DNA from 3 places in the Romboutsia lituseburensis genome. Region 2 is predicted to be linked to each of the others. Evidence: riboswitches for the same ligand, from Rfam matches in the RefSeq annotation. Region 2 holds a riboswitch; each other region holds the start of a gene.

Region 1 (10,841 bases), 3.3 Mb from region 2:
AGTACTTTAGATTTTTTAGCACATTCTAAAGCTACAGGAAGAGTGGCAGCTGAGGACATACTTCCAACAGCAGTTAAGTAAGCTGGTCCATAATGTTTTAAAACTTCCATAGGGTTTTTACCAGATATAGCGCCGCCTACTGCATAAAGCAATGCAAGCCATATAAAATGACCAATTAAAACTATAACTATAACTTTTATAAATACAGGTAAGTGATTAGTTATAGAACCTTCATAAGCAAGAGATGCGAAAGTTGTAGCTATGAAATATGGTAATAAAGGAATAACCACTCTATTAACTAAACTTAAAACTATATTTTGGAACTGATCTAATAATTTTTCAAACAGATCAGCTTTTGTCCAAGTTATTGCAAGTCCTAAAATTATAGATAAAAATAATGCGCTCATAACAGGCATAATTTGAGGAATATCTAATTTAAAAATAAGTTCTGGTAATTGTCTTAGACCTTCATTAGTAGATTGAATTGACAATTTTGGTATTAGCATATATCCGAATATAGCTGAAAATGTAGCTGCACCGACTGATGATATATAAGCAAACCCAACAGCGTACCCTAATAATTTAGAAGCATTGCTCTTTAATTTGGCTATAGAAGGTGCGATAAATCCGATAATTATTAAAGGAACCGCAAAGAATATTACTTGACCTAAGATATACTTTAAGGTAACTATAATATTCATAAAAGAAGCAGGCGCATAGAAACCTATTAATAGACCTATAACAACTGCTAATACTAATTTAAATATTAAGCTGTCAAATACTTTTTTCATAAAAATACCCCCATTGTAATTGATAAACTGATATAGGTTGATAAAAATATAACCTATTTAATTTAAATAGTAGTAAAAATAAGTTATATTTTCAATAAAATGTTAAATTTTTTTAATAATTTCAAGATTTTATATATTAAGAAAAATATCGAAATAAGTATTACATAGTTAGTTTTGAAATTATAAAAAATATGATTTATTTGTACCTTTAATAAATTATATATAACTTTCCTTAACAAAAACTATAAAATAATGTAAAATATATATTATAAACCATAAAATAATGTAAAAATATAGTAATAGGAACAAAATAGGGGAGAAATGACATATGGGGGGAAAACTGTTAAAGTATATTTTAGGTATCATTTTATGCGCAATGATATCGTTTTCGTATGTACAGAAAATATACTCGCATAATAATAAACATGAAGGTTTTAATGTACTTATATTAAATTCATATCATCAAGGGCATTATTGGGAATCTAATATATTAGATGGAATAAAAAAATATATGGAAAAAAATAAAGAAGATAATATAAACTTTAATGTTGAATACTTAGATTTTAGAAATAAAAACGATATAGAATATATAAATTCATTAAAAGAAATGCTTAACAAAAAATATCACAAAGGAAGCATAGATGCAATATACACTGTAGATGATGAGGCATACGAATCTTTCAAAGGAGAAATATTTAATAAAGAAAGTAGCTTTTATAAAATACCTTTAGTTTTTAGTGGAGTAGACAATAAGCAACGATGTTGTAAAAAAGAAAAACAGTATATGTCAGGAATTTACCACACAGATGATAGCAAAAATTTAATAGTAATGATAAAAAGATTAAATCCTGATGTGAAAAATATAAATGTTATAACAGAGGAATCCTTATATTGTAAGTCAGTAAGATCTGAAATTGATGATGCTATAAAAATATACTCAAATAATACAATTAATATAAGACATATACAAAGTGATTATATACAAGATGTAATAGAAAATCTAAAAAAAATAGATACTTTTGCTAACTCTATAAACATAATTGCTGGTGAATTTCAATGTAAGTCTTCTTTAAAATATTTAAATCCAAATGAGACTATAAAAATAATAAAACAATATAGTAAAAATCCAATTTATTCAAATGACCAAACATATATAAATTCAAGTATTTTAGGTGGATTCATAGATATAGGTCAAGAACATGCATCTATAATTGGAGAGATGATTTTAAAAATAAAAAATGGTCAATCAATATATTCTATACCATATGAAATAGAGCCAGTAGCTAAGGAATATATTGACTATAATAGTGTTTATGAATACAATATAAATCCATTTAATATAAGTGAAAATTCAAAAATAATTAATAAAAAAAACTATCAATTGCTTCTTCCAATATGGATGAAACATTTAATTATTATAGCTATATTTTTAATTATAATATCAATTGTTTTATGCTTTAACCATGTAGCTAACTGTAAAAAAAATAGAAAGAAAAGAGAAGAAGAATATAATAAAGCAAAAGAAAGAGATAAATTGAAAACTGACTTTATAGTAAATTTAAGTCATGAGTTAAGAACACCTATAAATATAATACTAGGAACAACTAAAGTATTAGAAAGAAATATATTGAATGAAAATATAAATAAGTTAGATACAATAAATAAATTAAACAATATTAATCAAAACTCATACAGATTGCTAAAAATATCTAATAATATAATAGATATTACCAAGGTTGAGTCAGGTATGTTTAATTTAAAACTACAAAACTGTAATATAGTAGATGTAGTTGAAGAAATATTTACATCATCAGTAGAATTTGCAAATAAAAAAAGCTTAAAAATGATATTTGATACAGATGAAGAAGAAATAATTACAGCTATAGACAAACTTCAGATGCAAAGAGTGATTTTAAATCTATTGTCTAATGCTATAAAGTTTACAAATTTAAAGGGATATATAAATGTTTATATAAAAAAAGAATATAAAAATGTAGTTATAGAAGTAAAAGATAGTGGTGTTGGAATACCCGAAGATAAGATAAATAAGATTTTTTATATGTTTTATCAGATAGACAGCTTAATGACAAGAAAAAGCGAAGGAAGTGGAATCGGGCTTTGCATAGTTAAAGATATTGTCGAAATCCATGGCGGTAAAATTGAAGTAGAAAGTAAAGTAAACTTAGGAACTATTTTTAGAATACATCTTCCGATAAGAGTTGTAGAAAATGAAAAGTGTGATGAAAATTTACATATATTAGATATTGAAAATGTTGTGAACTTAGAAATGTCAGATATTTAAAAAACTAGTATTTTAACTTAAAAAATAGTTGACAATATAAATAAATTAATAATAAACTAATTTTAAGGATTATTAAGAAAGAAGGTACAACATGGAAGAAATATACAGACTAATAGAAGAAAAAATAAAAAATGCTGGTTATAACGGTAATGTAAATGGTGAAGAAATATACGATGAAATCTGTGATGAAATAGAAGAAAAAGAAAATGGAAGTTATATATTTATGTCTAAAAAAGAAGATGATGTTTTCTTCGAATATCAAATAGATATAATGGATGAAAACTTTAATTTATCATACATAGATATAAACACTCCACAAGGAAAAATACATGTGGACTTTGATGCTAATTAGTATATAGTAAAAAAGAGTTATTTTAAAATAACTCTTTTTTTGTGAGAATTTTAAATTAGATTATAGGATATTTATAAATAGCTTTATTAATTAAATTATAAATATAAAAAAAATTTTGTAATATGAAAATTATATATATCAAAATTTAAAATTAAAAATACTTACAACAATAAATGATTTTAGTTAAAAAAATTAATAGAATAATATATTATTGTTAAAAAAATAATCAAAAAAAATCAAAAAAAAAGTTGACTTTATTGAAGTTAATTCATACAATTATATCAAAATTAAATATTTACCAAATGAGATTAGCGAGAGAGACCTAAATATTTTAGGAGCCGAAGAAGCAATTTAAAAATAGCCAAATTTTTAAAGAAACTTTCAGGCAAACATATCGTTAATTGATGGAAATCTGGAAAGACTTATAAACTAAAATATAAGTCACCGAAGGAGCAAAATAATTTTAAAATTATTGAAACTTTCAGGTATATAAACAGAGGATATACAGGCAACTTTATTTGTTGTGTTTGTATGTCCTTTTTTTTAATGGGAAAATAAAAGATTATATAAGTAAGTGGGGGTATTTCGATGAGTGAGTCAGTATGTATGGTAGAATTAAAAAGAACTAGTTTATATGAAAAACATAAAGAAATGGGTGCTAAGTTTTTAGAATTTGGAGGCTGGGATATGCCTCTTGAATATGAAGGTATGATTAAGGAACATGAAGCTGTAAGAAAGAGTGCTGGAATATTTGATGTTTCTCATATGGGAGAAGTAATTATAGAAGGAAATGAAAGTGAAAAGTTTATACAAAACTTAGTAACAAATAATATAGAAAATATGAAAGACGAAGAAATTATTTATACACTAATGTGTTATGAAAATGGTGGAGTTGTAGATGACTTATTAGTATATAAATTTAATAATGAGAAGTTTTTATTAGTTATAAATGCAGGAAATATAGAAAAAGACTTTGATTGGATGATAAAAAATAAAGAAAATTATGATATAGATATAAAAAATATATCAAAAGAAATATCTCAATTAGCAATACAAGGACCAAAAGCTCAAGAAATACTTCAAAATATTGCAGATATAAATTTAGATAAAATTAAGTTTTTTAATTTTAAATCAGAGATAAATATTTTAGGCATGAAATGCATTGTATCTAGAACTGGATATACAGGCGAAGATGGATTTGAAATTTATTGTAAAAATGAAGATGTAAATAAAATATGGAGTGAATTATTAAATATAGGTAAAGGGAACTTAAAACCAATAGGCCTTGGAGCTAGAGATACTCTAAGATTTGAAGCATGTCTACCTCTATATGGAAATGAAATAAATGAAAATATATCTCCTTTAGAAGCGGGACTTTCATTCTTTGTAAAATTAAATAAAAATAAATTCATAGGTAAAAAAAGCTTAGAGTCACAAAAAGAAAGTTCAGTTAAAAGAAAATTAATAGGATTTGAAGTTTTAGGAAAAGGAATAGCTAGACATGGATATGATGTACTAGCAAATAATGAGGTAATAGGATATGTAACAACAGGATATTCTTCACCTACTTTAAATAAAGTTATAGGTCTTGCACTTATAGACTCAAAATATTCACAATTAGATAATGAAATAGAAATAGCAATAAGAAAGAAAAGAGTGAAAGCTACTATTATAAAAACACCATTTTATAAAAAGCAATATAAAAATATAGAAAAATATAATTTAAATAAAGATGATAATAAAATTCAAAATGACAATCAGATAAATCAATTCTCATATATACCAACTACAAGCGAAGATAAAAAAATAATGTTAGCTAGTATAGGATTAAGTTCAGTAGATGAATTATTTCTAGATATACCGAGTGAACTAAGATTAAATAGAAGCCTAAACTTAGAAAGTGCTAAAAGTGAAATAGAAGTAAGTAAATGTATAAATAAATTAGCAAATAAAAATAAAAACTTAAATAATTTAACGTGTTTCCTTGGAGCCGGAGCGTACGATCATTATATTCCATCAATTATAAATCATATAACTTCAAGAAGTGAATTTTATACAGCCTATACACCATATCAAGCGGAAATAAGTCAAGGTACATTACAAGTAATATTTGAATTTCAATCAATGATAGCAGAACTTACAAAAATGGAAATAGCTAATGCATCTATGTATGATGGAGCAACAGCAGCGGTAGAAGCTTGTTTAATGGCTGTAGGTCAAACTAAACGTAAAAAAATTATTGTACCTAAGACTGTTAACCCAGAATGTAGAAAAGTATTACAAACTTATATGCAATTTAATAAATGTGAAATAGTTGAAGTGGATTTTTGTAATGAATATGGGATTACAGATATTAATAAATTAAGAGAAAACGTAAATAAAGACACAGCTTGTGTTTTAATACAAAATCCTAACTTCTTTGGGATAATAGAAGAAATGGAACAAATAGAAGAAATAGTTCATAAAAATAAAGCTCTCCTTATTATGAGTGTTGATCCTATATCTTTAGGAATACTAAAATCTCCAGGTGAAATAGGTGCGGACATCGTAGTTGGTGAAGCTCAGTCATTAGGTAATCCTCTAAACTTTGGTGGACCATATGTTGGATTTATGGCAACGAAATCTAAATACACAAGAAAAATGCCAGGGAGAATAGTAGGAGAAACTATAGATAGTGATGGAAATAGAGCCTATGTATTAACTTTACAAACTAGAGAGCAACATGTAAGAAGAGAAAAAGCAACATCTAATATTTGCTCAAACCAAGCTTTAAATGCATTAACAGCATCAATTTATATGGCTGTAATGGGAAAAGAGGGATTTAAAGAAGTATCAAGTCAATGTATTAAAAAATCACATTATGCATACAATCAATTGATATCAAGTGAAAAATTTAAACCTGTATTTAAAGGAAAATTCTTTAAAGAATTTTTGTTAAAGTCAGTAGACAATATAGATGAAGTTAATGATAAGTTATTAGAAAATAATATATTAGGTGGATATAACGTAGAAAATGAATATTCAGATTTAAAAAATACAACATTACTTTGTGTTACAGAAAAAAGAACTAAGCAAGAAATTGATAAGTTAGTTGAAGTTATGGAGGGAATGTAAAATGATAGAGTACAATAAAACATTAATAGAGATATCTAAAATTAGTAGAAAAGCATACTCACTTCCTAAGCTTGATATAGAAGATATTAATATAAGTGATTTAATAGAAGAAAAAAATTTAAGAAAAGAAAAACTAAATTTACCTGAGGCTAGTGAGTTAGATATAGCAAGACATTATACTCTACTTTCAAATAAAAACTTTGGAGTAGATACGGGATTTTATCCATTAGGATCATGCACTATGAAATATAACCCTAAAATAAATGAAGATATGGCTAATAATACATCATTTACAAATATTCATCCATATCAATCAACTAACACAGTACAAGGATCCTTAGAATTAATGTACAATTTATCAAAATCTTTAGGTGAAATAACAGGAATGGATGAAGTAACCCTACAACCAGCAGCGGGATCTCATGGAGAATTTACAGGCCTTATGATGATAAAGGCTTATCATGAAAATAGAGGAGATTTTAAAAGAACCAAAGTTATAGTTCCAGACTCATCTCATGGAACAAATCCGGCAAGTGCTTCTATGGCAGGATTTAAAATAGTCCAAATAGAATCAGATAAAAATGGAGCAGTTGATATAGAAAAATTAAAAGAAGCTTTAGATGAAGAAGTAGCTGCATTAATGCTTACAAACCCAAGTACTCTTGGATTATTTGAAAAAAATATTAAAGAGATTGCAGGCTTAGTCCATAATATAGGAGGGCTTTTATATTATGATGGAGCAAATATGAATGCAATTATGGGTATAACACGACCTGGCGATATGGGGTTTGATGTGGTTCATTTAAATCTCCATAAAACATTTTCAACTCCTCATGGAGGTGGAGGACCTGGGAGTGGACCAGTAGGAGTAAAAAAAGAATTAATACCATTTTTACCAGTGCCTATAGTTGAAAGAAATGAAGATGAATATGTATTAAATTATAATAAACCTAAATCAATAGGAAAAGTTAAAAACTTCTATGGAAATTTTGGTGTATTAGTAAAAGCATACACTTATATATTAACTATGGGAAAAGAAGGATTAAAAGAAGCTAGTCAAGTTGCAGTTTTAAATGCTAATTATTTAAAAGAAAAGTTAAAAGAATATTATTACTTGCCAATAGATACAGTATGTAAACACGAGTTTGTCCTAGGGGGAATATGCAAAGGCCATAGTGAAGTTAAAACTATGGATATAGCAAAAAGATTATTAGATTATGGATACCATCCACCTACAGTATATTTCCCTTTAATAATAAATGAAGCAATTATGATAGAACCAACAGAAACAGAAAATTTAGAAACTTTAAATGGATTTATAGATACAATGGCACAAATATCAAAAGAGGCTAAGTCAAATCCTGAAATAGTTAAAACTGCCCCACATAATACTGTTGTAAAAAGAGTAGATGAAGCTATGGCAGTAAAATCGCCAATACTTACTTGGCATAATAAATAAGCTATAAATATACAAAATTAAGATAAATTCCTAGAGCCCAAGAGAAATCTTGGGTATTTTTTTATTAACATATAAATAAAATCTATAACATAACTTATATACATTTGAAATATCTATTTTACATGGGCATATTTTTTACGATAAAATAGTTCAGTAAATTATATGAGTAGATGGGAGAAGTAATATGATAAAAGAAGCAAACAAAGAAGAGGCTAAAATTAAAAAAATAGAAGAGGTAAGAAGTATAGCAGAAGGGTACTTTATAAGAGGAGAATTTTTTTGTTCAGAAGCTGTTGTAAAAACTATTAATGATTTATTAGGTAAACCATTTGATGATGACGTAACAAAATTAGCATCTGGATTCCCAATAGGAATAGGAAAATCAGGTTGTGTATGTGGAGCAGTAAGTGGAGGAGTTATGGCTTTAGGAATGTCATATGGTAGATGCCATGGTGAAGCTATGCATGAAGAAATGTTTACACATTCTGCTGATTTACACAATCATATAAAAGGGATATATAAAAGTACTTGTTGCAGAGTTATGGTTAAAGACTATGAATTCCAATCTCCTGAAAGAAAAGCACACTGTGTAAAAATAACTGGTGAAGTTGCTGCATTTATAGCAGAAAAGCTAATAGATAACAATAAAATAGAATTATAAATATTATTAAAGGAATTATATTATGACTATATCAAATAAAGAAAACCTGAAACAAAAATTAGAAAATATACCAATAGCTATAGTAGCTATATCACTTGGATTTATGAGTATATCAACTGCACTTGTCGATTTTAATATTTCATGGGTTAGACATTTTGCAGTATTATTTGCAATTATATGTATAGTACTTATAATGTTAAAATATATAGTATATCCTAAAAAAGTTTTAGAAGAAATCAAGCATCCTATCTTAGGAAGTATTTATCCAACTATTTCTATGACATTAATGGTTATATCCGTTTATATGATTCAATTTAATAAATTGTTAGGTCAAGGGTTATGGATATTTGGACTTATATTACATATTTTAATTTCTATGTTATTTTTTATAGAAAGATTTAAAGGTTTTAAAATAATAGATTTAATTCCAAGTTGGTTTATCCCAACCGTTGGAATAGGAATTGCAGCTGTCACTAGCAAACCGATGCAATTGCTTATAATCTCTAAATTAGTATTTTATTATTCATTGTTTATGTTTATAGTTGTTGGCATATTAATGCTTTATAGATTAACTTTTATGGGAAAATTAGAAGGCCCTAAAAGACCAACCTTAATGATAATTGCAGCACCAGCTAGCATATGTTTAGCAGGATATATAGCAATATCTGGTACACCAAATAAAATGTTTCTAAATGTTTTAGCCATGTTAGCATATATAACAACATTCGTAGGATATATATTAATTCCTAAATTAATAAAAGTAAAACAACTACCTGCACTAGCACCACTAACATTCCCTTTAGCTATAGGTGTTATAGCTAGCCAAAGATATTTAAAATATCTAGGAAAAGTAGAATCTTCAATGCAAGGTTTGGCTAGAATTATTTTATATGTTCAATTAATTATTGCTATAGCAGTTATTGGATATGTAGTGTTTAGAACAATACAATTTTTAATAAATACTTTCAAATCTAAAAAAGAATTAATTACTCAAGTTAATTAACTATAATGAGATAATAAAAAAGAGACTATATTTATAGTCTCTTTTTTATTATCTCATTATAGTGTATGTCATATATGCAAAGTACAATGCGATTAATACAAATCCATGTTTTTTTACTAAAGAATTGTCCTTTTTCATAAATAGATATAAAAGAATAGTTATAAATACCATAAAGATTATATCAATAAGAGCTAATGCACTTATAGTTATAGGATTTATAGTAGTGGCTAAACCTAGGACTAGTAATATGTTGAAAAGGTTAGATCCGATAACATTTCCTATAGCTATTTCGGTTTCCCCTTTTTTAATTGCAACAATAGAAGTAACGAATTCTGGTAAAGAAGTACCTATAGCTACTATCGTTAAACCAACTAAGTTAGCGCTCATACCGAATGATGTAGCAATAGTAGTTGCAGAGTTAACAACCATATCTCCACCTACAACTATACCTACTATACCTATTAAACTAATTATAATAGTCTTAGGCATTGATATTTCTTCAGCAACAGAAGTCTCAACTGCAACAGCTGTCTCACCTTCAACTATATATTCCTTAGAACTTGCTGTTTTAGCTGATTTAACTGTATATATTAAGAAGTAAGCAAATACAGCTAAGAATAAAATACCTTCTATTCTACTTATATTTAAATTAACTCCAAATAATAGTAACATCGCACTTACAAGTATTAAAAAAGGAGCATCTTTTTTAATAGTATTTTTTTCAACTGGTAGTTTAGCTATTACAGATGAAACTCCTAAAACCATAAGTATATTGAAAAAGTTAGAGCCAACAACATTAGCAACGCTCATATCATTTTGTCCAGCTAAAGAAGATGTAATACTTACTGCAGCTTCAGGAGCACTAGTCCCCATAGCTACTATTGTAAGACCTATAACCATAGCTGGAACGTTAAATTTTCTTGCAATAGATGCAGCACCCTCAACAAATATATCTGCACCCTTTATAAGAAAAATAAAACCAATTATTAATAAAACAAATGCCATAATATTCCTCCTAATAAATATCAAATTGTGTATATTATATAAGTTTGAGTATACCATCATAAATGTTTATTTGCAAATCATTAAAATAAATAATAGTTGTATTTTGAGAATGATTTAATTTGTAAAAATGTAATTATTGCTAAAATAGTACATT
Region 2 (10,841 bases):
GTAGCTACTGTTCCTAGTCCATTTTTCTCCATTTGTGTAAGTAAACTAGCTTCATTTAGATATGATGGAGGGTTAGTTTTTCCAGTAGTTTTATTTATCTTTTCTACCTCTAACGTATCTCCTTCTTTAACTGTTGGTATACTATCATAGCTTTCTTCATCATCGCTATCTTTGTATGTTTCTCTCCATCCTAAAGATATTATTTTATTACCTTTAGCAGTTAATTTCTCATCATTTATTTTAGCTTCTATACTTGTTTGTTCATATTCAAATGGAGGACAAAGTACTGCTAAGAATCTCTTAACTACTAAGTCATATATTTTTCTTTCTTTGTCACTTAAATCCCCTAAGAATACTCTTTCTTCTGTTGGTATTATCGCATGGTGATCACTTACTTTTGAGTCATCAACAAATGATTTATTTCCTTTTATTTTTGTTTTTAATAGTTTTGTACATACTCTTGAGTAATCACTTACATTTACTGCTTTTATTCTATCAGATAATGTTTCTACTATGTCAGTAGTTAAGTATCTAGAGTCTGTTCTTGGATAAGTAAGTACTTTGTGATGTTCGTATAGTTTTTGCATTATTGATAGTGTTTCTTTTGCTGAATATCCAAATATTTTATTTGCATCTCTTTGTAATTCTGTTAAGTCATATAGTGCTGGTGAATATTTTTTCTTATGACTTTTATTTACTTTTGTTACTTCTATTTTTGAGTTATTTATTTTCTTTATTGTATTATCTACTTTTTCTTCGTTAAAGCTACTACTTGAGTTTTTGTTATCTACCCATGTAAATTTAAGGCTACTTGATCCTTTAGTTCCTATTACGTTTATTCCATAGTAGTTTTTAGGTTTAAATTCCATTATTTCATTTTCTCTTTTTAGTATCATTGCTAGTGTTGGAGTTTGTACTCTACCACATGAAAGTTGTGCGTTGTGCTTTGTTGTAAGTGCACGAGTTGCATTTATCCCAACTATCCAGTCAGCTTCTGCTCTTGCTATTGCTGAATGATATAGATTTTCATACTCTTTAGCATCTTTAAGTTTATTAAATCCATCTTTTATTGCTTTATCTGTACTTGATGATATCCATAAACGCTTTAGTGGCTTTTTAACTTGTGCTTTTTCTATTATCCATCTAGCAACAAGCTCTCCTTCACGTCCTGCATCTGTTGCTATTACTATTTCAGATACATCTTCTCTATTCATTTGAGCTTTTACTGTGTTAAATTGTTTACTAGTTTTTTTAATTACTACAGTTTTTAAATACTTTGGAAGTATTGGTAAATCATCTATATTCCAAGATTTGTATTGCTGACCATAACTTTCTGTGTCTGCTAATGTTACTAAATGTCCTAGTGCCCATGTTACTATATATTTTGGTCCTTCTATATATCCATTTTTTTCATTTTTACATCCTAATACTCTAGCTATATCTCTACCTACTGAAGGTTTTTCTGCTAGTACTAATATCTTCTTCATTCTATTACCTTCCTTTGATTGCCCATATGAGCATATTGTTTTACATAATTATTATATTAACATATATTTTGAAGTATCTACTAATTTAAATAATTTTATATGCAATAAATATACATTTTTTCCATATTTCATTCAATTGTTAGTATACGAAACGAATTAAATTGTTGACATTTTTTAGTTTATTTAATATTATAGATAGTGAATAATGCTAACATAATTAAATACCCGTTTGAAGCTTTATAGAAGAGTTGTTAATTTTAACACACCGACGGAGTCGCACTCTCAGGTACTTTTTCTAAAGTAGGACTGTAAAGTTTAGGGAACTCTGGAGAGACCTATTATAGGCGCCGAAGGGGCAAGGCAATACTGCTCAATCTCTCAGGCAAAAGGACAGGGATTATAAACTATTTTTTAGTACTTTTTTGGTACTCATTTATAGTACGTTCGTTTATCCAGAGCTAAATCTAATATTAGATTTAGCTTTTATTATTTTATAACAAAATCTTATTTCAAAATTAATTCTATTGCAAAATTTAATCTTATTGAAAAGTTTAATCTTATTCTAAGGTTTTTAAAATATGATTTTGTTTAAATGTTATTTTTAGGGATAAACTTTTTTCTTCATTCCTGTCAATTAATTCATTTTACTCCAAAGATTTATTTAGCTTAAAATTTTAAATTGTTTAATTTATTAAACAATGATATGAGGGGTGTTCTTTATGAATTTAATTGATGTTTTAAACTCTGTGGACTCATTTATATGGGGACCACCATTACTAGTATTATTAGTTGGTACTGGTGTCTTATTTACTTTCAGACTTGGATTTTTACAAATCACTAAACTTCCAACTGCATTAAGATTAATTTTTAAGGCTGAAAACAATGGAAATGGTGATATTTCTAGTTTCTCAGCACTATGTACAGCTCTTGCTGCTACTGTTGGTACTGGTAACATTGTCGGTGTTGCTACTGCTATAAAGGTAGGTGGACCAGGAGCACTATTTTGGATGTGGCTTGCAGCATTCTTTGGTATGGCAACTAAGTATGCTGAAGGTGTTCTTGCTATAAAATATAGAACTAAGGACGAAAATGGCCAAACATCTGGAGGTCCTATGTACTATATAGTTAATGGTCTAGGACAAAAGTTCAAGCCTCTTGCAATATTCTTTGCTGTAAGTGGTATTTTAGTAGCATTACTTGGGATAGGTACATTTACTCAAGTTAACTCTATAACAGATTCTATAAATGGTAGCTTTGGAATAGATCCAAGAATTACTGGTATTATATTAACTTTAATCGTAGCCTTAGTTATATTTGGTGGAATTCAAAATATATCTAAAGTGGCAACAGCTATAGTTCCATTTATGTCTGGTATATATATCTTTATGTGTTTATTAATTGTGTTTACTTCATTTAATAAAATTCCGACTACATTTACACTTATATTTGATGGGGCATTTAACTCAACTGCTGCTGTAGGTGGTTTTTTAGGTTCTAGTGTTGCTATGGCTATTAGAAATGGTATCGCTCGTGGTGTATTTTCAAATGAATCAGGACTTGGTAGTGCTCCAATTGCTGCCGCTGCGGCTAAAACTAATTGGCCAGCTGAACAAGGTCTTATATCTATGACTGGTACTTTTATAGACAGTTTAATTATATGTTCACTTACTGGTTTTGCTATTATATTATCAGGGGTTTGGACTGGAGATTTAAACGGTGCTCTTATGACACAGGCCGCTTTTAAAAGTGTGCTACCGAATGTAGGTCCTTTATTTTTAACTCTTAGTTTAAGTTTATTTGCTTTTACAACTATACTTGGTTGGAGTTATTATGGAGAAAGATGCTTTGAGTTCTTATTTGGTACTAAAGGTATAAAAGGATATAGATTAGTATTTGTTTTGATGGTTCTTTTAGGTTCTTTCTTGAAATTAGAAATGGTATGGATAATTGCAGATATAGTTAATGGTCTTATGGCTATTCCAAATTTAATTGCTCTAATACTACTTATGCCTGTTGTTATTAAGGAGACAAAGCTTTATATGTCTCATATTAATTCTATTAATAGTGATTTAGACAAAAAAGCGATTTAAAATATAAATTATATTAAATTAAAACAGCATGAGTTTTATAAAGTATTAAACTCACGCTGTTTTTTATATAAGTTATATTTTTATTTTATTCTACTTAACATAGATAATGCTTCTGCTCTTGTTATTTTATTCTTAGGCCTAAATGTATTGTCACTATATCCACCCATATAGCCTTTTTCAATTACACCTTCTACTGAAGGCTTAGCCCAGCTAGATATGTCATTGCTATCTTTGTATTTAACTATTTTGTCTATGTTATTGTCAGATAAATTCAAGTAGTTTGATAACATAGTCGCAGCTTCTTGCCTTGTTATAGGATCATCAGGTTTAAATTCTGTTTCTGTTTTTCCATTACATACTCCATTAGTTACTGCAATATCAATTTCATAATATGCCCAATGATTTTTAGTATCTTTAAATGTTTTCCCACTATGCTTGCTTAGCTTAAATGTTTTATTAAATATTTTTACAAATTCTGCTCTAGTCATAGCTTCATTAGGTCTAAACCTAACATCTTTCGCAATTATTTTTTTACGTTCATATTCTCTTATAGTATCCTCTGCCCAGTGATTATATATATCATTAAACGGTGCTATTGGTATATGTAATTCACTAACACGATTATAATCATGCATTCCATCATAGTAATAATCCCAATAATAAGCCGCTATTAGTTGAAAATTTGACTCTCTAATATCTTTTTCCGTTATATTGTCCCATATTAGATAATCACCTTCAGACCTTCCCATATAATTCCCATAACGTTGACCATACAGTTCAGTTAGCATTTCTCCATCAATACCTATAAATGGATTTTTAATCTTAAAACTATCACCTGTTAAACGAACTTCATCATAATATACATTTTGTTCTAATATAGTTCCATACCTAAATTTTTCCTTATTCGGCAAGTTTTTAAGTGGACTAAAATCTAAAATATGATTAGAATCTAAATTTAAGCGTTCTAATTTTGTTAAATTTCTTAATGGACCTATATCTGATATTTTATTATAACTAACATCTAAGTCCTTTAAATTTGTTAAATTTGTTAGTGGCCCTATATCTGATATTTTATTATAGCTAACATCTAAGTATTTTAAATTTTTAGCGTATTGTATTCCCTCTAAATTCGAAATTTTATCAGAAGAAAATGCTGCCCAGAAACTTAAACTAGTTAAAGATTCCATGTCAGATATAGTTATAGTTATACTATCCATAGGATTTTTACCTAATGTTCTTAATACAACTTCTTTTAAAATTTTATCAGGTATATTTACTTCCTCATTCTGTATATTTGTACTAGTTGATAATTTTTCATTAGCATTTATATCATACGAATTATAATCAAAGAATATAAATGATATAAATGTAAAGATAAGTACTTTAATAATGTTATTCCTCATAAAACTCCTCCAATTTATTTTATTCCAAGTAAAAATATATCATAAGGTAAATAGAATTTAAAATAACAATTAAATCCAATTTTTTCTATGCAACAGTATTTGATATAAGTGTCCATTCACCTATACCATATAATGATTGAAATTTTTTTAAATCTTGTGTTTTAATAACGTACCACTTTGAATTTGTAACGTCTTCCATTAAACAAATAGTTTTTGGATTATTTATATCACTCCAATCAGGACATGTATACGTTTTATACTCTGCTATTTTATTATTTGATTTATCTAAAAATGCATATTCATAATTTTCATGGAAATACTCTTTTCCTTTCCAGTCATACAATCTTTCAGAAAATTTATCAATATCTACTTCATTAGTTTTAGAAGCTTCTATTACATTATTGATACGAGTAGCATAGAGATTATTTTTATTTTTAGAAAGTATTCCCCCCATAGTCATAGGACAATAGTTATCTATTGAATCTATTTCTATATTGTTTATTTTTAGTTTAGGTGTTATTATATCTACTTTCTTATCTCTATAATTTACTGTTAATCCTAAAGATTCTGATACAAATCTTAATGGAACCATAGTTCTACCTTTGTATATGTATGGTTCTTTTTCTAAACTTATAGTTTTTCCATTTTTTATAGCTTCTTTGCTTCCTATTTTTAATATAAGCTCATTATTATCATAGTTTATCTTTACTATAGGTCTATCCCAACTAATATCAGCCCCTATATAGTCATATTTTAACAGTTCCTAATTAAAATTTGTAACCATCTTATACCATAATTGTGTCATGTTTTTCATAATATGCATAATTGTCTCATTTTTAACAATTTTATACTACTCTAATCTAACTAAAAATATATACATATCTGTAAATAGCGAATATAACTATTGATAATATAAAAATAGTATAAATATTAAAATTAGTTTTCTTTGAAGTAATTTTATTTTTTAGTAATCGTTTTAGTGGAAAAACAATTAATACAAGTAAAATAAAAAAAATGATATTATGGGATATGAAAAAAAACACTTTTTCATCAAAAGTAATATCTCCCGGATATGACTCACTAGCAGTAAATCTAGACATACTTACAGATAATTCAGAAATAAAAGATATAACCGCTGTAATGACTGAGCATATTGCAAAAAATAATAATGTTATCCAATTCAAAACAGTTCGTCCCCCTTTCATTTTGTCGTATAGTTATTATACACTACTTAATATAAGTTATGAAGATAATAAACTTAGTAGTTTAAAGCAATACATTCTTTTCACTATCTTTATCAGGAAAATTTACTTTTACATACTTAAATAAATATCTAAAAGAAAATATAAGTCCCAATACCCCTACAAAAATATATATAGTACTTTCTATATTAGATATAGATGTATTTTGATTTGTAAAAAACATTGAGAACACCGTACCTAAAAAATATACAAGGTTGTGACACATATGAGTTATGGTATTTATTAAAATATTGTTGTATTTTAAGTATATCAATGAGAAAATTACACCTGCTATAAATGAAAAAATATGTCCAAGACCTGGATGAAGGATTGCAAATACAATAGATGATAGGATTATTCCCTTACGAATCCCAAATTTGAAAGAAATTCTACGAAGTAATATTCCCCTAAATACAATTTCTTCAACAATTGGTGCTAGTATAACGGTAAAAGTGAATAAAAATACAGTTGAAATAAAGCTTGATTTTGCTACAGGTTCAGATAGTATAGAGTCTACAATCTCAGAATTAATCTTATTATATTATTTTAAATAAACTTATTTTATCAAAATATCTTTCCAATGCTATCCCCTCTTTGCTTAACATATATTATTACTTAATATCATGTATTTTCATTTTATTTAGTTCTTCATTTATTCTCTTTTTAAGTGACTCTCTTCCTTCTGCCCAAACACACATTAAAGTTAAAAACATTACTACACATGCTGGTATTAAAGAATGGTTAGTTTTTAAGTGACTAAAATAAATTATCCAAATTGAAAATCCTAACCATATAATAGGTAAAAATCCTCCCATAACCCAATTTTTTCTTGTACTTAAATATTGTTGTGTTGCTAATACAACAATTGCTACCATTATTGCCATAAAAAATTTAAACATATTATTTTTCCTCCTTTTCTTCTTTATATTTTTCAATAATCATTTTTGCAGTTTCTAAATCAATTTTAGAATCAATTGCTAGACCTTTTATAAATGTACAAAAAGGTTGCTGTTCTTGCTTATCATTTAAATCTATTTTTTGAATTAGTTTATCTAAACGAAGTCTAACTGTTGGATAAGAAACTTCATATAACTTAGATATTTCCTTTAATGATCCTGATGTAATTATGAAGTTTTTTATAAAATTTAAATCTTCTTCGTCTAATGATAATATCCATTGTGGTAATTTTTTTTCATTCATATTCTTCCCCTTTAACTTAATTAACATTTTTTTCCATATTGACTTTAACAATATTAATTGTATCATTAATATTGTTAAAGTCAACATTAGACAAAGATTAAATTATATTAATAAATGACATCTATAAAATTATTTATGGATGCTTTAAGTGTAATTAACCCTAGCAAAAATTTATAAATATAAAAAAAAATAGAGATCTAATATTAGCTCTCTATCTTTTTTCTACTTATTTTTCAATTAAAATTGCTTCTTTTTTGATAGTAATTTAAATATAGATAGTTTAATATTAAATATTTTTCACTACCCATTTTTATACTTTGATCATGAATAAACGTATTTATATTACCTTTATTTAACTTATTACTATTTAAAATCAAATTTTGTTCAATTTTATTTCTATCTATAGATAAATTTATAATATTCAACATATTTAATCTACCATGCTTTATTTCATCTAATTCATTTAACATTTGCCTTGTATTTTTTTTGTATTTATACTTAAGTTCTTTTATAGAATCTTCTATGTTATATGGTAAAAAATATTTATTAAATAAAAGTCCTATAACTATGCCTGTTGTTACAAGTATAAATCTATTTATAGATATGGTGTGTATATTTTCAGATATCGATGCTACAGTTAAAGATAATATTGTAGTCATTACAACTTTTTTACTATAATCTGCGAAATAAAAATATCCTATAAACCCTATAAATAGTACAACTTGAATTGATATACGATCTTTAATTATACTAAATACTATAAAAAATATAGTTACTCCTATAATAACCCCTATAAATCTTTTTTGAGCTTTTATAAGTCCATCCTCTTTATATGGTTGTAACACTACATAGCAACTAAGTATTATCCAAGATTCATGATTAATATTAGTAATCTGAGCTAAAAATACCATTATTGATATCCCTATTGCTAGTCTGATTGAATATCTAAACTTTAATGAATTTATATTAAAATTTTCTCTCATTAATTTAAACAAATTAAATGGCTTTTTAGTATTTATATTTTCATAAAGTTTTGTTACAACATTTTCTTTATTTTCTTCACTATAATCTATTATTTCTTTAAATATTTTGAAAACATAAATACTTTCATCTATTAGTTTTAAATTTAAATTTTTATATTTATTTATAAATTCATCAACTCTAAAATTTACCTGTTCAATAGTTTGCAAATTTTTATTTAAGTTATTAATATTTTCAACTTGAATTTTTAAATCATTTAAATATTCATTTTTTTTCTCTTTATCAACCTTAAAACTTGCCACATGACTTATCATTGTATTTAATCTTGATAAACATATACCTATACTAAATTGTTTTATTGCAACTTTATTATGTTTAAAGTGTTTATATCTTTTTATACTTGTAGATGCAATTAAATATCTTATTTGTTGATTTATTTTTATTGATTCTTTTTCATCATATTTTTCTAATATTAAATTATCTATCTGTTTTTTTAATTTATCTATTATAGTGTTTATAGCAATATCTGATTTTTCTTTTGCTGTTGTTCTATTAATCATTACTTGAGCTATAATTATTATAATTACGCCTGCACCTACTGCTAGCAATCTTGTAGGCAATTCTTGTTGTGTTATTTCAGTCGATATCATAAATATATACATCATTAAAAACATATATGATGTTGGATTTTTAAAATCATTCATGTATAAATAAGTTATTGTAAATATAGTAGTAAAATTTAAAATAATGCCTATGTAAATATTTAAATTTACTAAATATGAAGCTACCACTAAATAAAGATTTATTATTAAAAATGTAGTGGCTCTGTATAGTAATTCTTCTCTAAAATCTCTTCTTAAAAACATAATTGCTGCTATACCTAGCACTGTGCCTAGCATTATATTTTCGTTTCCAAATACTTTTAAGTAAAAAATAAAATTTATCATCATAAACGTAGCTTTAAATAAAGATGCTTTAACTTTTTGATTTTCCATTTAATCACCTACCCTTATAATTTTAATAAGTTGATATATCAACTTTAAAAGTATATATTTTTATAGTTGATATGTCAACAATTAAAATATGATTTAGATTTTACTTTAATATTTTATAATGTTAAAATATGTATATATGTTATGGATTTAATTTTTTAACTTTATTTTAGTTACATGTACATTAGAATGAGATAGGTGGTAATATATTTGGATAGTAATGATATATTAGATTTAATAAGAAACATAGCTTTGTTTAGAAAAAATTACACAACATTTATAGGTAAAAATCTTATTGATTTAGAGATAACTAATTCTGAGTTTTCTTACTTAAAAGAAGTGATAAATTTTAATGGCATTCCTCAAGATGAGTTAATTCGAAATTTATCTATCGATAAGGCTGCTGCAACTAGGATGGCTCAGTCTTTAGAAAAAAAAGATTTGATAAAAAGAGTTAGAAATGAGAATAACAAGAGATTTTTCAATGTTTTTTTAACTAAAAAAGGAACAGAATATATAGATATTACAAATAAAATACTTACTGATTTTTACAATATTTCTTTTAAGAATACAAATGATAATAGTTTTGAAGAATTAAAACACATATTAAAGCAAATAAATAAAGACTTTATTTAATTTATATTTTGATTAACTAAAATCATTTATAGTTATTTTTTAATGAAAAAGAGCTATCTATATAGAGATAGCTCTTTAATAATTATTATCTATAAAATACATCTACAAATGATGCATGATCAAATACTTCCTCATCACTACCATCAACTAAAACTTTAACACCTTTTATCCAATCACCTTGGTAATCTCTTTGTAATAAAGTTTCTATTATAGCAGCTTGAGATATAGCTCCACCAGTTGATCCTGCAAAGTGTTTAGCCCACTTTTGTTGGTCTACTAAGTTTATAGTTAAAATACCATTCTTGTCTATTGATTGTAAAACCATTTGTGCATCATCTTTGAAGTAATCATTTTTTAAAGCTGATATTAGCTCATTTATTTTGTCTTCTTTTGAAGCACTATTTTTTATTTTTATAGTTTCAAATTCAACTATGCTTTGAGTGTCTTCTTCTTTTGCTGTGTATATTTTAAAATCTGTTGTTTCTGATTTTGCTTCTTTTTTCTCTTCTTGCTTCTTTAAATTCTTTTTAGATTCTTCTTTTTTAACTTTATCACTTTTTGCTTCTTGTTTTGCCTCTATATCTTCTTTTTGTATATCATCACTTTGTTCATTATCATCTTTTGCGTTGTCTTTTGGTGAATCTATATTTTCTTGTACTTGATTACTATCTTTTTTAGTTTCAGTAGTAGTTGATTGATTTGCACATCCTACTAAAGTTAAACTCATCATTAATGCCAGTAAACTCACTTTTAGTTTCATCAGTTTATTCTCCTTATTATTAAAATTCGCTTCGCTTTAAGCCACCGCGTG
Region 3 (10,841 bases), 130 kb from region 2:
GTATCTGGATTTCCGAAACCTTCTTGCGATATTATAACTGCATCTAATCCTAAGTATTTGCATAATTTTGCAGTCCAGTTAGAAGATCTTTCTTTATCTGCAAGGTATACGTTTTCATTAGTTGCAATTACACCTACAAAGTTTATTTCTTTTCCGTGTTGCTCATATAAATCTTCTACTACAGAGTTATTTATATGAACATATGAAGGGTTTTTGTCACATGCAGAAACACAGTTTCCACTAACTATTGCTCCATCCATAAGCTCAGTTGGATAAAGTAATGTTGGAACTATTTGCTTTGCATCAACTCCATACACATATGTATCATGAAGTAGACCTTGAGTTTGAAGCATATATACATATCCTACTTTAGGAAGATCTGGATACTCTGCTATTGATTCTAATAATGGCTTAGTTTCATAAACTTTAACTTCATTAGGTTCTACATTTCTACCAGCTTCTCCTAGATATGTTGCTGCTTTAAATCCTATCATTCTAACAGCTTTTTCATGATCATGTTGTTTTAATCCATCTACTGGCTCTGCTATAACTACTATATTGTGTAGTTTTGAGAAAGGACAATAATCAGCACCAGGTCCCATCATATCTATTATACCTTCTTGGAAACCAACTATCTTACCTGTAGTCACAACTGCACAACCAGAAAGAGCATGAGTTTTTCCAGTCCCTACCGTTTCAACTTTTGATATTATACCAGGGAATATCCCTCCCTTACCTTCAACTTTAACTCTTGGCTCTATAACATCTTTTACAGGTGTTATTCTTACACTTTCCCCTGGATGAACTAAATCTATATCTATAGATTTTATATGTTCATCTCCACCAATTTCTTTAAGCATCTCTTCTTTATTAACGTATAAAACGCCATCTTTAACTTCTGTTACTTCACCAAATTGAACGTCATTTATAAAGATTTTCCCTAACTCAAGACGCATACGTGCACCCCCTAATTTCCATTTATTAATTTTTTAACAAACCATTCTTTACAACTAGCTCATTTAAATACAAGCTAGTTGTAAGTCATCTATAGAAACTTGAGATATACTCAAATTTATAGCAAATTAATCATTAACTATATATATTTTTTTATCATTTCCTCTATATTAGATCTTGTTGCATCATCTTTAGTTACTTCATCTATCTTAGCTCCATCTTTATATATAGCTATAGTTGGAAGTCCTAATACTTTTTCTTTTATAGCTAATCTTCTTGCTTTAGTTGTATCTAACTTGCAGAATTTAAAATTATCAGCATATTGAGTTGCTAATTCTTCTACTTCTGGAAGTAATGCTTTACAAGGCTCGCATCCTTCACTCCAGAAATCTACAACTACTACTCCTTCATGTTTTAAAACTTCCTCTTCAAAAGTATTCTTGTCTAAAGCTATCATAATTAAATCCCCCTTAATTCTATAAATATTTAGTATAACCACTAAATTATTGAATTTATAATTGTAGTGTTTATACATATCTATTATCTTATTTTAATTTTAATAACTATATTAGGTTTGATTTTCTTTAAATAGTCGAATCAGCTAAATCCCAGTTTTTACTTTCTAAATACTTTTCTGCATTTATAGTAGCTACAGCTCCATCACTAGTTGCTGTTACTACTTGTCTTAGAGTTTTTACTCTACAATCTCCAGCTGCAAAAACACCGTCTATATTTGTTTTCATATCTTCATCAGTTATTATGTATCCTATTCTATCTGTGTCTATCTTCTCTTTAAATATTTCTGTTTGAGGAATTAATCCTATGAATACAAACACACCCATTGTTCCATCTTCTTCATCTGCTTCATATTCAGTAAGTTCTCCTGTTAATCTGTTTTCAAATACAACTTTTTCTACTATTCCATCTCCTATTATCTCTTTTATAGTTGTATTAAACATAAAGTTCATCTTAGGATTTTCTTTAGCTTTTTCTTCTATAGATTTTGCACAAGTTAACTTATCCTCCATTTGAACAATAGTTACTTTTCTTGCAAATTTAGTTAAAAACATACCTTCTTCAACTGCACTATTTCCTCCACCAACTGCAAACACTTCTAAGTCAGTAAAGAAATCTCCATCACAAGTAGCGCAATAAGATACACCTTTTCCTGTTAACTCTTTTTCCCCTGGTGCTCCAAGTTTTCTAGGAGTACATCCTGTAGCTATAACTATTGCTTTTCCTCTATATTTTCCCTTTTCTCCCTTTAATACTTTTATGTCAGAATTTAAATCAGCATCTACTATATTATCTTTCACCATTTCTGCTCCAAAGCCTTTACATTGTTCAACCATTCTTGCTATTAGCTTAGGTCCACTTGCATCTTGTATAGATCCTGGATAATTTGCTACATCATGTGTTGTAACTATTTGTCCACCTGTTTTACCTTTTTCTATTATAAGTGTTTTAAGCTTCGCTCTAGCTCCATAAAGACCTGAAGAAAGTCCTGCTGGTCCTGAACCTATTACAATTAAATCATATATATTTTCCATTCATTTTCCCCCTTTTATATTTAAATTAATATGCACTATAGTATATTATTGATATTTATATAATATAATTTTTTCATTATATAAAAATTTTGTTATATAAATATGTATAAACTTAAAGCTGTATTAATTCAAATAAAATGTAAATATATTCAATTGTAATTAAATCTAATATTTATTTAAATTTAATTATAATTTTATAAGTATTGAATTCTTTGCAAGGTATTTTGTAAAATATCTAAATCAATGACTCTAAAATCTTCTATAACTTTGTTTGGCCAATTTGGAGTTTTTTTATTATTTTGGAATTTACTTGATGTAACTATTGCTTCTTCTATTAAATGTAATGAATTTGTATCTAGATTATTTCCCTTTTTCATTATTATACTTCGATATGGTGTTTCATTTGGCTTTACGCTTCCGTAAAGAGGATGAGATAAAATTTCATACCCCTTATGAACTAGATCTCTGCACTCTTTTAATACTTCTATGTATGTTATATCTTTATGCACTATTTCTTTGTCTGGAATTTGTGATTTAACAATTGGATTATTCGTAACAATTATCATGATATTCTCTCACTTTCACAACTGTATATTTTTCGCATAAAAAAACAGAGAAAACAAATTCCCAATTTGTGCTCCCTGTTAATATATTTTTTCAGAGGTCCGTCTAGATATGGTGTTTGTACCTGAGAATTTCATTTAATTAAATTGGGTACTTAATTAAACTTGTCCCTTCGGTCACTTATAAAAGTTGTCTCCCATATCCTTCACTCGGATATTTAATTTTTATTTATATTTTCTATCTTTTATAAGATAAGTATATAAACTTTCTATAATACTTTCAACAACTTTTTAAAAAAACTTTATTATTTTTTTCGAGTTGATTTTTCATGTTTTAAGCAAATTTATAAATTTATTTTAGTGTTTGTTTATTTTTTAACATTTATTTAGTTTTATTACTTTTTTATATTATAATCTAGACTCTTTTATAAATAAAATTTCTTTATTTTATAATTGTTAGTTGTCAAAAATAAAAAAGCAACTTCATATAAAGCTACTTTTTTATCTTATTAATATATTTAAATTATATTGCCTGTTTTTTTCCAAAATGTATAATCATATAAGTTACTATTGGTATAAGTATTAAAGATATAGTTACAAGTAAATTAGCATATAACACTGGATTTCCAAAAATATTATATGTGTCTGTATTACGGAATAATGCTTCTACACTTATAAGTTCCTCTAAATTTAATTGTCTAAATATAATTGCAAGTTGTTTCGTTGGCATAAATGAACATATAAAAACTGGTACAGAATATATACCTAAAGATATTAACATTGATAGTATATTATTTTTTACTAATAAAGATATAAGCATTACTAGTAGTGTAAATAAAATAATTCCTATAAAACTAAACATTAATCCTCTAATATAATATTGTATTACTGTAATATTATATGGAGTTGCCTCAAAATATCTTAAGCTATTTAAAGCTTGATTCCATCCTTTAAATTTATCAAGTGCAATATAGCTTAAAAATACGCAATTTACAAAAATAAATATTATTGTGCTAAAAATTAATGATGATAGTATTTTTGAAGTTATAAGTTTATTTTTTCCTAACTTCGAGCTTAATACTAACGGTACAGTATTATTTTGATAATCACTACTAAATATAGTGGCAATTCCTACGATAACTAATATTGATAAAAATGGAGCTATCCTCTGAAAATCAGCACCATATATCCATTCCATCTTGTAATGATATGTTTGAGCTTCTTTTTTATCTATCAGGTTATATATATATTCCATATTTTTATATTCAAATGTATCAGTTTTGCCTTCTTGATTTAATTTATCTAAATCTTTTTTAAGTTCACTTTTTTTATACTCTCTATCTCCAACCACATAATCTGGATCAATATCTAAATTATAATCAAAATTTAATATACTGCTAAGTACAAATTCTTCAGCTGAAAGATTATCTTTTTTTCGAAGTTTTTTTTCATAATCCTCATGTTCTTTTATTCGTTCTTTTGTTAAAACTTCTCCTTCATAAGGAGATACAATTTGTTGAACCTCTTCTTTATTTTTTATACCATTAAATTTTAACATTCTTGCATCTCTATAAATTGAAGAACCCATAGACCATAATACTGCTAAAAGTAATACCCACACCATTTTTTTTGAAAAAATTTTTCCTATTTCAAATTTAATTAATTCTACCATGTTTATTCATCCCCCTTAAAAAGTTTTATTTTCATCAAAGTAATATAAAAATACATCTTCTAAATTCGGATGCTCTTCTTTATATTCAAATCCTAAATTTTCAAATTTTTCATCCCCTACTACTCTAACTACAATATTTTCTTTATCTCTTGATATATTAGATATTTTAAATCTATTTTGTATTTCAAGTAGCTTATGTTCTTTAATCTTTATACTATGTACTTTGCCTTTTATTTTATCTACCATCTGATTTGGAGTTAGTTTTTCTACTAGGACTCCGGCTTTCATAACTAGTACTTCATTTGCAATAAATTCAACATCTGAAATTATATGAGTTGATAAAATCACTATTTTATTTTTTGATATATTAGCTATTAAATTTTTAAATCTTATTCTTTCATTTGGGTCTAGTCCTGCCGTTGGTTCATCTAATATAAGTATCTTCGGATCATTTAATAGAGCCTGTGCTATACCGAGTCTTTGCTTCATACCACCTGAAAACTTACCAATTTTCTTTTTTCTATGTTCGTCTAAATTAACAAACTTTAGTATGTCATCAATCTTTATTTTAGCTTCTTCTTTTTCTATTCCTTTTAATGCACTTATATACAGTAAAAATTTCTCTGCACTAAAATTTTTATAAAAACCTATATCTTGAGGTAAATATCCTATTAAATCTCTATAATCTGAACCTAACTCATTTTTATTTTTACCATTAACTAATATTTGTCCCGAGCTTGGATTTGAAACATCTGCTAAGATTCTCATAAGAGTTGTCTTACCTGCTCCATTAAGTCCCAAAAGACCATATATTCCATTGTTTAATGTTACAGTAAAATCATTTACTGCCAACTTATCTTTAAATTTTTTACTTACCCCATTTATACTTAATTCCATTTATATTCCCCTCCTAAAAATCACAATTTTTATAGTCTGTATAATTTATAGACATTTTATAAAATAACTTTGATGCATAAACAGTTAAAATTATTGAAACAATTAACATAAATATTATTGTTAGATTATCTATAGTTAATATATTTTCAATAGTTTTTTCATCTATAGTAGCAGCTTGAATCATCCATATCACTACACATACACCAATGCTATTACTATTTCTATATAAAGAAACTATAACTAATGAAATAGCTGATGTTACAAACATCGGTATTAGTGATAACTTAATCATTTTTAATAGACTTATTTCACAGTTTGTATTATATAAAGCTACAGTCATTATCAAACTTATTAATATAGAAAAAATCAATATAATTACTAGCTTGCATAAAAGTGTTTCTTTCAATGAATACTTATAACTCAATTCTAACTCCCATACATTTTCTTCTTTACCTTTAATTAACTCAAATATTCCAAGTAAAACTGGTATTGGAGACATTATTATAGCACTAGAATATATATTAAAATTAAATTTCTTTGTTGCTATTACACCTAAAAGTATTATTACTAGTGATAATATCCAATAACTTTTACTCACTAAACTTATATTAAATTCGGTTAAATTAAATATTGATTTTATATTTCCTATTAAGACTTGTTTTAATTTTATTGCAATACTTTGTTTAGCTTGTTTTGGTATATATTCTCTGAGTATATCAATAGTATTTTCAATTTTTTCATCATCTACTTTTTTAACAATGTAGCTATCTAAAAATAATTCTATTTCTTTTAAATCCTCATCTATTAAATTATCAAATTCAATATCATTTAAATCATCATAGTTTAGAGTGTAGTCTTCTCCCTGAAATTTCTTCATTTGAATCACCTCCAAGCATTTTTTTCAAATTTTTAACACCATTAAATAATCTTGATTTTATGGTATTTTCATTTTCTCCTGTTACACTACTTATTTCTCTAACTTTTAAGTCTTCATAATATTTTAAAAGTATTGCTTCTCTTTGAAGATTTGGTAATTTATGAATAGCTTGTCTTATTTTATTAGCATCTTCTTTTTTAGATAGAATGTCTATAACATTTTTATCATCTTTTATTTCATGATTATCTATATCTTGCATTTCTTTTCTCTGTTTATATATAGGACTTTTAAAATAGTCTTTATTTGTATTTATTGCTATTTTTAAAATCCAATTTTTAAAGTTACCCTTATCATTGCTAAACTTATCTATATTTTTTATAACTTTTATAAATACTTCTTGGGTCAAATCATATGCTAAATTATAATCAGACGTATTTCTATAAATGAAACTATGTACAAGATCATAGTATCTTTTCACTATTATTTCCATTGCACTTTCATTTCCATTTAGTATTTGATTGATTAGACTTTCATCACTTTGTGCCAAATTTATTCCCCCTTTCACTTATATAACGAGGTATGTTGAAAAAAGGTTTTATATTTTTCAACATTTTTTATTATAATACAATAAATTAATATTACAAATTTTGTAACATAAAAAACATCCCTATTTCTAAGGATGTTTTTTATAGTCATATTTATTTTAAATTTTTATTCAGTTACTCTAATTCTGTCAATAATGCTATCTTTATTAACACTACTATATACAACTAAAGGAACGATTAAACATACTAAAAATAGTGCTATTGTACAAGTTATTAATGCCCCTACTGGATATGTATATGTAGAGAATCTAAGTTGCATAATATTATATCCTAATAATGTAGATAAGCTACCAATTGTAATATTTACAAAGGTTATAATAACACCATAGTATAATCCTTCTAATAATAGCATCTTTTTAAGTTGCTTTTTAGTCATTCCTATAGCTTCCATCATTGCAAATTCTGTTTTTCTAGATATTATACTAGTTATCATAGTATTTACAAAGTTTAGTACACCTATTAATCCTATTATAAATACTGCACTCATTCCTATAATGTTTAAACTAGACTGAAACTTTCTTGCCTCATTTATATACATTTGTTTTGAATTTACTTGAGTGTAAGGATTATTATACTTTCCATTTAGATTTTTTACTTCTTTTGCAACTTTGTTTTTATCAGTTGTATCTACAATCAGTTTTTGGATGTATGGTTTTTCAACTACTTTTTTAAAATCATTTTCATTTACATACATAGATAAATTAAAGTTTTCAGCTCCATCAATTATTACCATTACTTCAAATTGATTTTCAGTATAACCATCTTTTTCAAAGAATTTATTTAAATACTTAAAATCAATTTTGTCGCCAACTTTGATTTTACTATCTTTGTGTCCAACAAGTATTACATATCCACCTTTGTTAAATTTATCTATATCTAAATTGCCTTGTATTACATTAGCTTTACCCCAAAACTCCAATTCACTATTTTCTATCATATTTTTCATTGTATTACCAGAGGATACTCCTGTTAAGTCCAAACTTATAGAGTTTTGCTCTTTCGCTACTTCTCTTGGATCTTTACCATCAAAAAAATCTTTTTTATGTTTTTCTTCTATTTTTTGTGTTAATATTTCTTCTTTTAAATCCCCTTCATATATTACACGCCCTGAATCTTTATATATTTTTTCTACACTTTTAACTTCTTTTATATTTTGAATATCTTTTATTAATTGATTGTCTATAGGTAAGACTTTCTTTTCTTCGTATTTTGCATATTGAGCTAATCCATGCTCTATTTCTACATCTCCTATCAATATACCATCAGCTGCTCTTTCTGGATTAGAGCTAGTTATTATAGTTGAAACAGCTAAAAATATTATACAACTTAAAGACATTGATATTAAAACCAAATATGCTTTTCGTTTATTTCTAAATATATTTGTAAATGCCATTTTATAGAGTTTAGATCCTGATTTACCCTTTTTAAGTTTTCGTTTAACATTTGTACTTCTATCATTATATCTAACCGCATCGACTGGAGATACATTGCTAGCTATTTTTGCAGGTTTATTGCATGATATTCTTACAGTTATATAAGAAAATACCGTTGCAAACACAAATATTACTGGACTAAATGTTTTAAAAGAAGTTATCTTCAATCCGTCCATCATTGAGCCAACCATAGGTATAAATATTTTTCCTAAAGTATATCCTAAAGCCAAGCCTATTGGTATAGCTATTGAACATATTTTGTTTGCTTACTTTATTATTAGCTTCTTAATCTGTTTAGGAGATGTTCCTATAGTCTTTAATAGGCCATAATGATTTATATCTTTAACTACTGATATATAAAAAATATTATATATTAATAAATAACCACTTAAAAGTATTAATGCTGCCATTAGCAATATTGGCAGTACGTTATTTATCATTTCACTAATGTTATTTGCTTGTGAGTCTAAAAATACTGGATTTATAGTTGCTTTACCTGAATAAGGTTGAATGTCACTTAGGACTTGTGAAAGCTGACCTTCTAAATCTTTGCTTTTTATAAAATTAAAAGTTACACACATAGCATCTACTTCTTTATTTTGCTTATATTCATCATAGAATGCTTCACTTACATATATATCATGAAGAGGCAATGATGTTGTAGTTTTATATTTATAGTATCCACTTAATCTAAACTTATAGCTTTCTGATTTACCCGTTAACTTTTTATCTTTTAACTCTGGTATTGTAATATTTACTTCTGTTCCAACTTTATATGGTAACTTTAGCGTATCAAGAACCTTTGTAGGCATTACTATTTCGTCTTTAGACTTTGGCAAAGAACCTTCTATTATTTCTACTGTTCCAGTATTTTCTATGCTTTGCTTATCATACACAGTAACATTAACTGTCTGAGTTGAAAATTCTGGATTTATTGCACTATATATATTCTTTACTATACCTATGCTTTTTGAGTCTACTAACTCATTATTTTTTATTTTTTTAATTTGTTCATCATTTATATCTTGTATTTGTACATGTGTACTCATTCCATATTGCATCATTTTATAATTATTAAATGCATCTAACATACTATATCCTACTGTAAATAATGAAGTGAATAAAACTGTTGTTAGTACTATTGCAATTATAGATACTAAATTTCTAATCTTGTTTACTTTAAAATTTCTAGTACTTAGTTTTTTTATAATTTCTTGATTATTATTTCGTAGCATGGCTTTCACCTCTATCTACAACTTTTCCATCTTCAATTCTTATAATTCTATCTGCCATCTGAGCTAATTGTTCATTATGAGTTATCATAATTATTGTTTGATTAAACTTACTACTCGTAACTTTTAATAAACCTAAAACATCTTGTTCTGTCTTGCTGTCTAGATTACCCTTTGGCTCATCAGCTAAAATTATAGATGGTTTTGTAGCTAAAGCTCTTGCTATTGCAACTCTTTGCTGTTGCCCTCCTGATAAATTATTTGGTAGGGCATCTACTTTTTTATTTAACCCTAATATATCTATTATTTCATTTACATATTGCGTATCTATTTTACATCCATCAAGTTCTATTGGTAATACTATATTTTCATATACATTTAATATTGGTACTAAATTATAATTTTGAAATATAAAACCAACATTACGTCTTCTAAAAATAGTAAGTTCTTCATCATTCATATTAAATATATCATTATTTTCTACTATTACTTTCCCTTCACTTGCTCTATCAAGTCCCCCTAACATATGAAGCAATGTACTTTTTCCACTCCCTGATGTACCTACTATAGCAACAAATTCTCCTTTATCTACCCTTATATTTATTCCATATAATGCTTTTACTAAATTAACATCTTTTCCATAATATTTTTTTAAGTTTTTAGTTTCTAATATTCTCATTGTTTAACTCCCTTTTATTTTTAATAATCTATATATTTTCACTTTAACGTGAATTTTTTAAGTTTTATTTATTGGATAGTTAAATAATATCATAGAAAAGTTACTTCAAATCTCACACTCCTGTTATATTTTACCTAAAAATTATCACAGTTTTGAGATATTTAAATAAAATAGTGTAGATAAAATTGTTTAATACAATAATATCTACACTATTTTTAGGGTGTTAAAATATAATTTGCTACTCTTAACCAAATTTAAAGAACAATAATCATATATTTTGAAAACCTATAAAAATTAAGTTATAAAGCCCAATTACTTGATTCATTTTGAATATTCCATAACTTATAGTATATGCCTTTTTTGTTCATTAATTCATTGT

The links. A riboswitch is a leader RNA that binds a small molecule or an ion and turns the genes downstream of it on or off. The one in region 2 is predicted to bind glycine.
Positions count from the first base shown of each region.
Region 1: linked by a shared signal. The riboswitch ahead of gcvPA (aminomethyl-transferring glycine dehydrogenase subunit GcvPA) and the one ahead of NWE74_RS16555 (alanine/glycine:cation symporter family protein) in region 2 are both predicted to bind glycine.
Region 3: linked by a shared signal. The riboswitch ahead of NWE74_RS15950 (GrdX family protein) and the one ahead of NWE74_RS16555 (alanine/glycine:cation symporter family protein) in region 2 are both predicted to bind glycine.

Region 1 is NZ_JANQBQ010000001.1:171,580-182,420, forward strand. Features, by position in the region: gene NWE74_RS00875 (dicarboxylate/amino acid:cation symporter) at 1-791, opposite strand, end outside; gene NWE74_RS00880 (sensor histidine kinase) at 1,120-3,093, shown strand; gene NWE74_RS00885 (hypothetical protein) at 3,185-3,445, shown strand; glycine riboswitch at 3,748-3,852, shown strand; gene gcvPA (aminomethyl-transferring glycine dehydrogenase subunit GcvPA) at 4,034-6,559, shown strand; gene gcvPB (aminomethyl-transferring glycine dehydrogenase subunit GcvPB) at 6,561-8,018, shown strand; gene NWE74_RS00905 (C-GCAxxG-C-C family protein) at 8,203-8,679, shown strand; gene NWE74_RS00910 (TDT family transporter) at 8,702-9,682, shown strand; gene NWE74_RS00915 (calcium/sodium antiporter) at 9,731-10,687, opposite strand.
Region 2 is NZ_JANQBQ010000001.1:3,430,157-3,440,997, reverse strand. Features, by position in the region: gene NWE74_RS16560 (DNA topoisomerase III) at 1-1,487, opposite strand, end outside; glycine riboswitch at 1,803-1,891, shown strand; gene NWE74_RS16555 (alanine/glycine:cation symporter family protein) at 2,207-3,577, shown strand; gene NWE74_RS16550 (S-layer homology domain-containing protein) at 3,658-4,980, opposite strand; gene NWE74_RS16545 (copper amine oxidase N-terminal domain-containing protein) at 5,066-5,722, opposite strand; gene NWE74_RS16540 (hypothetical protein) at 6,247-6,405, opposite strand; partial or broken gene NWE74_RS19320 (CPBP family intramembrane glutamic endopeptidase) at 6,442-6,696, opposite strand; gene NWE74_RS16535 (hypothetical protein) at 6,833-7,120, opposite strand; gene NWE74_RS16530 (DUF2089 domain-containing protein) at 7,122-7,421, opposite strand; gene NWE74_RS16525 (FUSC family protein) at 7,655-9,397, opposite strand; gene NWE74_RS16520 (MarR family winged helix-turn-helix transcriptional regulator) at 9,605-10,030, shown strand; gene NWE74_RS16515 (hypothetical protein) at 10,116-10,790, opposite strand.
Region 3 is NZ_JANQBQ010000001.1:3,302,710-3,313,550, reverse strand. Features, by position in the region: gene NWE74_RS15965 (glycine/sarcosine/betaine reductase component B subunit) at 1-956, opposite strand, end outside; gene trxA (thioredoxin TrxA) at 1,094-1,411, opposite strand; gene trxB (thioredoxin-disulfide reductase) at 1,539-2,504, opposite strand; gene NWE74_RS15950 (GrdX family protein) at 2,699-3,070, opposite strand; glycine riboswitch at 3,171-3,277, opposite strand; gene NWE74_RS15945 (ABC transporter permease subunit) at 3,591-4,739, opposite strand; gene NWE74_RS15940 (ABC transporter ATP-binding protein) at 4,755-5,636, opposite strand; gene NWE74_RS15935 (hypothetical protein) at 5,650-6,513, opposite strand; gene NWE74_RS15930 (RNA polymerase sigma factor) at 6,473-7,060, opposite strand; gene NWE74_RS15925 (ABC transporter permease) at 7,225-8,727, opposite strand; gene NWE74_RS15920 (hypothetical protein) at 8,818-9,786, opposite strand; gene NWE74_RS15915 (ABC transporter ATP-binding protein) at 9,773-10,462, opposite strand; gene NWE74_RS15910 (ABC transporter ATP-binding protein) at 10,762-10,841, opposite strand, start outside.